DNA from 2 places in the Ramlibacter sp. bp-362 genome. Region 2 is predicted to be linked to the other one. Evidence: riboswitches for the same ligand, from Rfam matches in the RefSeq annotation. Region 2 holds a riboswitch; the other holds the start of a gene.

Region 1 (4,358 bases), on a different contig from region 2:
GAGCAGCAGGAAGCCGCCGGCGACGGCGACGCCGACGTCCTCGGTGAGGATGCTGGTGACGGAGTTGAAGTTCGCCAGGTCGCAGTGCACCAGCACGCCGCGCTCTCCGTGCGGCACCTCGCGCCCGTTCAGCGGGTCCACCAGGCGCGAACGGATCCAGTGCGGACCCGACTTCACCGAGGGCACGGCGGCGTTGCCGTCGTCGTAGAGCTGCGTGCTCAGCTCGGTCATGCCGTACATGTTGATGCAAAGCTCGCGGGGCACGCCGAATTGGCTGGCCAGGGCGGCGTAGAAGGCATCCAGCGGCAGTTCGCGCGAATGCCCCTTGTAGCCGCCGGTGTCGAGGATGCGGCTGCCGGGCGGCAGGCGGAAACTTTCGCCGCTGGCGGCGAGCGCATCGAGCAGGTGCACGAAGCTGTAGCTGGCACCCAGCAGCGCGCAGGGCTCGCCGCTGCGCTCGGCCTCGCCCAGCATCGCGCGCAGGCCCGCGAGGTCCATGCCCGATTGCGTGACGGTCCAGCGGCTCGCGTCTGTGCCGAAGTGGCGCACCGCAAGCGCCAGGTAATGGGCGAGCGAGGAGTTCGGCAGTTCCTCTTCCGGCGGGAACAGGATGGCCATGGGAAGGCGCTGCGCGTCCTGCATGAAGCGGCGGGCGAAGTTGCGCGTCATGGAGGCGTCGTACACGGCGAGGGTGGGGTGGTAGTGCCGCCCCTTGACGTCGCCGCGCGTGGTGCCGCTGGTCATGAACACGCGCTCGGCGCCGTCGGCGGGCGCGCAGCTGAGCGTCACTTCCTTGAAGGCGCTGATGGGCACGGCGGGGATGTCGCGCCAGCTGCGCACGCTGCGCGGCGTCGCGCCGCGCAGCTGGCAGAAGCGGCGGTAGGCGGCGTTGTTCGCGTGCTGCTCGGCGAAGAGGCGCAGCGCCAGCGCGTCGAATTCGGCGTCGCTGCAGCCGTCCTGGGCCAGGAAGGACAGCAGCGTGTCGACCAGGGCGGCGTTCATGGCAGCGGCTGCAGGCGCATCGCCTGCGGAGCGTGGCCGTGGTTGAGCGGGCCGCTGCCGGCGCCGGTGCGCACCGGGGCGCCGGCGGCGAGCGCGCCGCGCACGAACTCGCGCGCGTGCGCCACGGCCTCGTGCAGGTCGGCACCGAGCGCGAGGTGGCTGGCGATGGCGCTGGACAGGGTGCAGCCGGTGCCATGGGTGTTGTCGGTCGCGATGCGCGGCGCGCGCATCCACACCGGTGCGGCGCCGCGCGCGAGCAGCAGGTCGCTGACGGTGTCGCCGGGCAGGTGACCGCCCTTCAGCAACACGGCGGGCGCGCCGCGCTCGACCAGCTGGCGGGCGGCCGCTTCCATCTCGGCTTCGCTGGCGAGCGGCTGGCGCACCAGCAGCGCGGCCTCGTCGAGGTTGGGCGTGACGACGGTGGCGAGCGGGAACAGCTCGCGCACCAGCACCTCGATGGCCTCGTCGTCGATCAGCCTGGCGCCGCTGGTGGCGACCATCACCGGGTCGAGCACCACCTTGCGCAGGCCGTGGCGGCGCAGCGCGGACGCGACCGTGCGCACGGTCTCGGCGGAGTGGAGCATGCCGATCTTGACGGCGTCGACGCCGATGTCTTCCACCACCGCGTCGACCTGGTCGACCAGGGTCTGCAGCGGCACGGCATGGATGGAGCGCACGCCCAGCGTGTTCTGCGCCGTCAGCGCGGTGATCGCGGTCATGCCGAAGCAGCCGAGCGCGCTGAAGGTCTTGAGGTCGGCCTGGATGCCGGCGCCCCCGCCGGAATCCGAGCCGGCGATCGAGAGGACGCGGGGATAGCGGAAGGCGGCGGTGCGGTTCAAGGGGACTCCTTCGCGGGCGACAACAGGTGCTCCGAAGGCGTCGCCCCCGACCGCCGAGGGGGTCAGGGCTGCAGCTCTCCTTCCGCCGGTCTGAACCGGTTCAAGTTCACGGGTCTGGATCTCAGCACGCGTCGCGTACACCCCGGAGCTGCGGGGATTGTGACACAGGGCGGAATGCCGGAGGGCGGTGGGGTTCCTGCGTCACCCCCCTGCGGGAACCCGCGGTCCGCTGGACCTCAGGACGCGTGCAGCGCCAGGACCTTCTCCACACCGGGCTGCGACTCCATGCGGCGCATGTGGTCGGCGACCTTGGGGAAGCGCTGCACGTCGACGCCGTCGCCTTCGAGCCAGCGTGCCAGCGTGAACAGGTAGGCGTCGCTCGTGCTGTAGCGGTCGCCCAGCACCCAGGGGCCCTGCAGCATCTTCTCCTCGATCAGCGCGAAGCCCTCGGCCATGGTCTGCGGAACCTTCTTCTTCATCGCCTCGAGCGACGCCGTGTCCTCGGCATCCACCCAGCGATAGCCGCGCACCTTGTGGGCGTGGGCGATGTGCACGGTGGAACACATGTAGCTGTTGAACTCGTTCATCTTCGCCAGCAGGAACGCGTCGTCCAGCGGCGCGAGCCCCGCCTGCGGGAAGGACTGCGCGATGTACTGCAGCAGGGCCGGCGTCTCGGTGAGGACGCCGCGGTCGGTCACGAGCGCCGGCACGCGGCCCTTGGGGTTGACGCGCAGGTACTCGGGCGAGCGCTGCTGCTGCGCCTTGAAGTCCAGGCGCACGGCCTCGTAGGGCGCACCGGACTGCTCCAGGGCGATGTGGGAGGCAAGGGCACAGGTGCCGCGGGCGTAGTAGAAGGTCAGCATGCGCGGCATTGTGTGCGCCTTCGCGCCCGCGGTCCAGTCCGCGCCCTTACTGGATCGCGACGAGTTCGATGTCGAAGACCAGCGTCGCGTTGGGCGGGATCACGCCGCCGGCGCCGCGCGCGCCGTAGGCGAGTTCGGGCGGGCAGGTCACGCGCGCCTTGCCGCCGGGCCGCATCATCTGCACGGCCTCGGTCCAGCAGGGGATCACGCGGTTCAGCGCGAAGGTGGCGGGCTCGCCGCGCTTGTAGGAGCTGTCGAACTCGCGCCCGTCCGGGAAGGTGCCGCGGTAGTGCACCTTCACCGTGTCGGTCGCCTTGGGCGTGGGGCCGCTGCCGGCCTGGATGGACTGGAACACGATGCCGCTGGGCGTCGTGACGCGCGCGGTGCCGGTCAGCTTGCCGATGTCGGGGGCGCCGGCCGTGTTCGTGGCGGGCGGGCTGCTCGGTGGCGTGCAGGCGGCGAGGCAGGCCGCGCCGGCGACGGCCCAGGCGAAGGTCAGGAAGCGCATGGCGGAGGCGGTCGATGTTGCGATGCGGCGATTATTCCCGCATGGCGCGGCGCGCGGTGCCGGGCGCGCGGCGAGGCGGTTAGCAAACGCATCACGCCCGTGTCAAGCGATTTCCGGGGTGCGCCCGCGCAAGATATCCACCGCGACTGTGGACAAGGCATGGGATGAGCAGCCCCGCGCCCACGGCGCAGCAAGGCGCGGCGCGGCTTGCGCTGGACTGCTCAAGACTTGAGCACCTCCGCCGGACGGCGGATGCGGGCGCGCACGCGCAGCGGTCGGCAGGCGCTCACCCAGGAGGCGCCGCGCGGCAGCAACGCACGATCGCCGACAGCAGCACGTGCGGCTTCAGCGGCTTGGCCAGGTGCACGTCGAAGCCGGCGTCCATGCTTTTCTGCCGGTCCTCGGCGCGCGCGAAGGCGGTCAGCGCGATCACGGGCAGGCGCGGCGCGCCGCGTTCGTCCTGCAGGCGCCGCAGCTGGCGCGCCAGCTCGTAGCCGTCGCGTCCCGGCAGGCCGATGTCGCTCACCACCACGTCGGGCCAGGCCTGCTGCACCGCGCGCACCGCAGCGTCGCTGTCCGCCGCGGTGCGCACGCGCGCGCCGCGCTCGGCGAGCACCAGCGTCATCATCTCCAGCGCCTCGGGGTCGTCTTCCACCACGAGCACGTCGATTCCGTGCAAGGCCTCGAGCGTGCCGAACTCGGAGTCCGGTGCATCGGGCTCCGTCCGTTCGGCGGTGCCGTCGTCCTGCGCCTGCGCGGGCAGCGTGACCTCCATGCGCGTGCCCTGCCCCGCGCCGCCGCTGCTGGCGCTGACTTCGCCGCCGTGCAGGTCCACCAGGTGCTTCACGATGGAGAGCCCCAGCCCCAGGCCGCCGTGGCTGCGGTTGCCGGGGGCATCGCCCTGCGAGAAGCGCTCGAACAGATGCGGCAGGAACGCCGGCGCGATGCCCTGGCCGAAGTCCTGCACGAGCAGCTGCAGGCGGTCGCCCTGGCGGTGCAGGCTGACCTCGATGCGGCCGCCCTGGGGCGAGAACTTGATGGCGTTGGTCATCAGGTTCCAGACGATCTGCTGGAAGCGCCCCGGGTCCACCCAGGCCGGCGCGTGCGCGCCGGCGACGTCGGTGTCGACCTGGATGCGCTTGTCGT
Region 2 (4,358 bases):
AAGCCGAGCAGCGGCGCCGCGTGGAACACGGGCACGGCCATGCGGCCGGGACGCAGGCTGTGGCCGTTGGACCAGGTCTCGTGCTCCCACTCCACGATGCGGCCGTCGGGCGCGACGCCGGCACGCACGTCCACGGCCATCGCCGCGCCGAAGGGCGCGCAGGAGAGTTCGTCCTCGCGCGTCCAAAGCACGCGGACGGGATGGCCCGGCAAGGCGTGCGCGAGCAGGGCCGCATCGACCGCCGCATCGTCGGCGCCGTTGTGGCCGTAGCAGCCGGCGCCGGGCACGTGCGTCACGGTGATCGCGTCGGCGGAGAGATCCAGCAGCACGGCGAGGTCCTTGCGCAGCGGATACACGCCTTGCGCATGCGTCCATACCTCCAGCCTGCCGCCGTCGAAGCGGGCGATGCCGCAGGACGGGGCGATGGACGCGTGCGCGATGTAGGGACGCGCATAGCTCGCGCCGAAGCGCCGCACCGCGGCGGGCGCCTTCGCGTCGCGCTGCTCGTCGACGATGCTGGTCTCGGCCGGCTGCGCGCGCAGGAAGGCGGGCAGGTCGTCCACGTCGGGCAGCGATGCCGTTTCGCGCCAGCGCGCCACCGCCTTCAGCTTGCGCAGCGCGCGCACCGCGCTGTCCTCGCTTTGCGCGACGACAGCGAGGAAGCTGCGCAGGCGGACCACGCGCACCACGCCGGGCAGCGCCTCGACGGCGGCCGCGTCGACCTCCAGCAGCTCCGCGCCGGGCGAGGGCGGATGCGCCATGCGCGCGTGCAGCAGGCCCGGCAGCTCCATGTCGTGGAGGAAGGCCGGCCGGCCCAGGACCTTCGCGGCGAGGTCTTCCCTCTGCAGCTGCGCCTCGGCCTGCGCGCGCGGCGGCTTGGGCCGGGCCCGGCCGGAAGCGGCGACCTCCAGCAAGGCGGGATCGGCCAGCTCCCAGTAGCTGCTCGCCACGTCCGGCGCGCCGCGCACGCGGATGGCGCCGTCGGCGATCTCCAGGTCGGCGACGGCCACTTCCAGCCGCTGCGCCGCCGCGCGCAGGTAGATGTCGCGTGCTTCCGCGCAGGCCTGGCGCAGGGCGCTGCCGGAATCCTGGATCGACAGGCTGCCGGACGTGAAGCCTTCGTCGGGCGATGCCGCCGTGCTCGCGGGGACCATGGTGATGCGCGCCGGCGCGACGTCCAACTCCTCCGCCGCGATGGCGGCCAGCGCGGTCACGATGCCCTGCCCCAGTTCCACCTTGCCGCTGCGCACCTCCACGCGGCCCGCGGGCAGGATGGACAGCCACTGCGACAGCTTCGGGTTGGCCTGCAGGCTCTTCGGAAGATCGCTCATCGCGCGCTCCCCGCTTCCGCGGCGCGCAGCACCGCGCGCACGATGCGGTTGTGCGCGCCGCAGCGGCACAGGTGGCCGTCGAGCGCCTCGCGCACGCGCGCTTCGCTCGGGTGCGGTTCGCGTTCGAGCAGCGCCGTCGCCGTGGCCAGGATGCCGGAGAGGCAGTAGCCGCACTGGCCGGCCTGCTCCTCGATGAAGGCCTGCTGCAGCGCGCTCGGCCGGCCGGGCCCGCCCAGCCCTTCCACGGTGACGATGGATTTGCCCTGCGCCGCGGCCACGGGCGTGTCGCACGCCGGCGTGGAGACGCCATCGAGCAGCACGTGGCAGGCGCCGCATTCACCGCTGCCGCAGCCGAAGCGCGTGGCCTTGAGCCCGCAGGCGTTGCGCAGCACGTCCAGCAGGGGCGTGTTCTCCCCGGCCTGCACGGCACGCTCGGTGCCGTTCACGCGCAGGCGGAAGGTCGTCATCTCCATGAGGCTGTCTCCTGCGGCCCGTGTGCCCGGGCTCGTGCGGGCCAGTCTAAGCCATGCGCCCGCGCGGGCGGTCCCCGCGGGCTATACTTGGCGCTCGCTCCGGGGTGCGAGCGGCCTGCCGGCCGGTCGCTGAGATGGCAACACCAAACCCGTGAACTTGAACCGGTTCGTACCGGCGTAAGGAGAGCCGCATGCAGCATCTTCCCCTCCCCGCTTTCCCGCCCTCCCGGGCCCGCCCGCGATGAAGATTGCCATCGCCGGCGCCGGCCTGCTGGGCCGCCTCCTCGCCTTCCACCTCTCCCGCACCGGGCACGAAGTGCACGTGTTCGACCCGGCCGCGCACGCCGAGGCGCGCGGCGCCGCCGGCTGGACGGCCGCGGGCATGCTGAGCCCCGTGGCGGAGCTGGAATGCGCGGACGAAGGCGTGTTCCGGCTGGGCTTGCGGAGCATGGAACTGTGGCCGCAGGTGCTGGGGCAGCTCGCGCTGCCGGTGGAGTGCGCGTTCGACGGGAGCCTGCTGCTGGCGCATCGCGGGGACGAAGGGGCGGCCCGGCGCGTGATCGAGTTGTTGCACGCGAAGATGGCCGACGGTGGGGTTCGCTCCGCTCACCGCCACCCTACGGATCTCGTCCCTCGATCGCTTCCCGCTGAAACCCTGCGCGAGCTCGAACCCGCCGTCCGCGGGCCGGCCCACGCCTGGCTGCTCCCGCACGAGGGGCGCATCCATACCGTGCAGGCGATGCAGGCGCTGGCGGCGGGCGCGACCGGCGTGCACTGGCATTGGGGCGAAACCGTGGCCTCCGCCGAGCCGGGCGCGCTGCGCACCGCCGGCGGCGAACAGCGCTTCGACCACGTCTTCGACGTGCGCGGCACCGGAGCCCGCCCGCAGCTGCCCGTGCGCGGCGTGCGCGGCGAGATCTTCTGGCTGCAGGCGCCCGGCGTGCCGCTGCGCCGGCCGCTGCGCCTGCTGCACCCGCGCTACCGCGTCTACATCGTGCCGCGCGCGCCCGACATCGTGGTCGTGGGCGCCAGCGAGATCGAGAGCGAGGACCGCTCGCCCGTGTCGCTGCGCACCACGGTCGAACTGCTGGCCGCGGCGCACAGCGTCGTGCCGGAGCTCGCCGAGGCGCGCATCGTGCACAGCGAGACGAACCTGCGCCCGGCCCTGCCGGACAACCTGCCGCTGCTGGAGACGCGCGACGGGCTCACGCGCATCAACGGGCTGTTCCGCCACGGCTGGCTGATCGGGCCGGCGCTGGTGGAGGCCGCCTTGCAGCCCATGGCGAAATGACGAATGACGAATGACGGAATGACCAAGCAGATCACGCTCAATGGCGAGCCGCGCCAGGTGGACGCGGGTGCGACGCTCGCGGACCTCGTCGCGACGCTCGGCCAGCCGCCCGAGGCGCTGGCCACGGCCGTCAACGGCGAGTTCGTGCCGCGCGCGGGCCGCGCCGCTCGCGCTCTGCACGACGGCGACGCCGTCTTCACTTTCCAGCCCATCACGGGAGGTTGAGCATGGGACTGAACATCGGCGAGGTCGAACTCGCCAGCCGCTTCTTCCTCGGCACCGCCGGGTATCCCTCGCCGCAGGTGCTGCAGGAGGCGATCGCCGCTTCCGGCACGCAGGTGGTCACCGTCGGCCTCAAGCGCCAGCTGGCCGCCGCCGGCACGCCCGGCGATTTCTACGGGCTCATCCGCGCGAGCGGCGCCCGCCTGCTGCCCAACACGGCCGGCTGCAAGACGGCGCGCGAAGCCGTCACCCTGGCGCACATGGCGCGCGAGCTGTTCGACACGCGCTGGCTCAAGCTGGAAGTGATCGGCGACGACTACACGCTGCAGCCCGATCTCTTCGAGCTGGTGGAGGCGGCGCGCACGCTGGTGAAGGACGGCTTCGAGGTCTTCCCCTACTGCACCGACGACCTGGTCACCTGCCAGCGCCTGCTGGACGCGGGCTGCCGCATCCTCATGCCCTGGGGCGCGCCGATCGGCTCGGGGCAGGGCCTGCTGAACCCGACGGCGCTGCGCACGCTGCGCGCGCGCCTGCCGGACGCGACGCTGGTCGTCGACGCCGGCATCGGCTCGCCGCAGCACGCCGTCCACGCGATGGAGCTGGGCTTCGACGCCGTGCTGGTGAACTCCGCCGTGTCGCAGTCGCACGACCCGGTGAAGATGGCGCGGGCCTTCCGGCTCGCCGTGGAATCGGGCCGGCTCGCCTACGAGGCCGGCATCATGGCGCGCCAGGAGATGGCCGTGCCGAGCACGCCGGTGACGGGACAGCCCTTCCTGCTGTGAGCGCATGAAGGTCGCGACCTTCAACGTGAACGGCGTCAAGGGGCGCCTGCCCCGGCTGCGCGAATGGCTGGAGGAAACGCGGCCCGACGTCGCCTGCCTGCAGGAGATCAAGACCGGCGACGCCACCTTTCCCGCCCAGGCCTTCGCGGACCTGGGCTACGGCGCCATCTGGCATGGCCAGCGCTCGCACCACGGCGTGGCCATCCTCGCGCGCGGCGCGACGCCGGTGGAAGTGCGGCGCGGCCTGCCCGGCGACGAC

Evidence for each region. A riboswitch is a leader RNA that binds a small molecule or an ion and turns the genes downstream of it on or off. The one in region 2 is predicted to bind thiamine pyrophosphate.
Region 1: another riboswitch for thiamine pyrophosphate. It lies ahead of thiD (bifunctional hydroxymethylpyrimidine kinase/phosphomethylpyrimidine kinase); the one in region 2 lies ahead of ACY0MJ_RS18015 (FAD-dependent oxidoreductase).

The regions. Positions count from the first base shown of each region.
Region 1 is NZ_JBUDXE010000021.1:26,813-31,170, forward strand. It holds gene ACY0MJ_RS20605 (LuxE/PaaK family acyltransferase) at 1-1,002, opposite strand, end outside; gene thiD (bifunctional hydroxymethylpyrimidine kinase/phosphomethylpyrimidine kinase) at 999-1,841, opposite strand; TPP riboswitch at 1,902-1,996, opposite strand; gene ACY0MJ_RS20615 (glutathione S-transferase family protein) at 2,078-2,704, opposite strand; gene ACY0MJ_RS20620 (FKBP-type peptidyl-prolyl cis-trans isomerase) at 2,751-3,212, opposite strand; gene ACY0MJ_RS20625 (ATP-binding response regulator) at 3,499-4,358, opposite strand, start outside.
Region 2 is NZ_JBUDXE010000014.1:40,891-45,248, reverse strand. It holds gene ACY0MJ_RS18025 (xanthine dehydrogenase family protein molybdopterin-binding subunit) at 1-1,331, opposite strand, end outside; gene ACY0MJ_RS18020 ((2Fe-2S)-binding protein) at 1,328-1,804, opposite strand; TPP riboswitch at 1,895-2,005, shown strand; gene ACY0MJ_RS18015 (FAD-dependent oxidoreductase) at 2,046-3,095, shown strand; gene thiS (sulfur carrier protein ThiS) at 3,114-3,320, shown strand; gene ACY0MJ_RS18005 (thiazole synthase) at 3,323-4,099, shown strand; gene xth (exodeoxyribonuclease III) at 4,104-4,358, shown strand, end outside.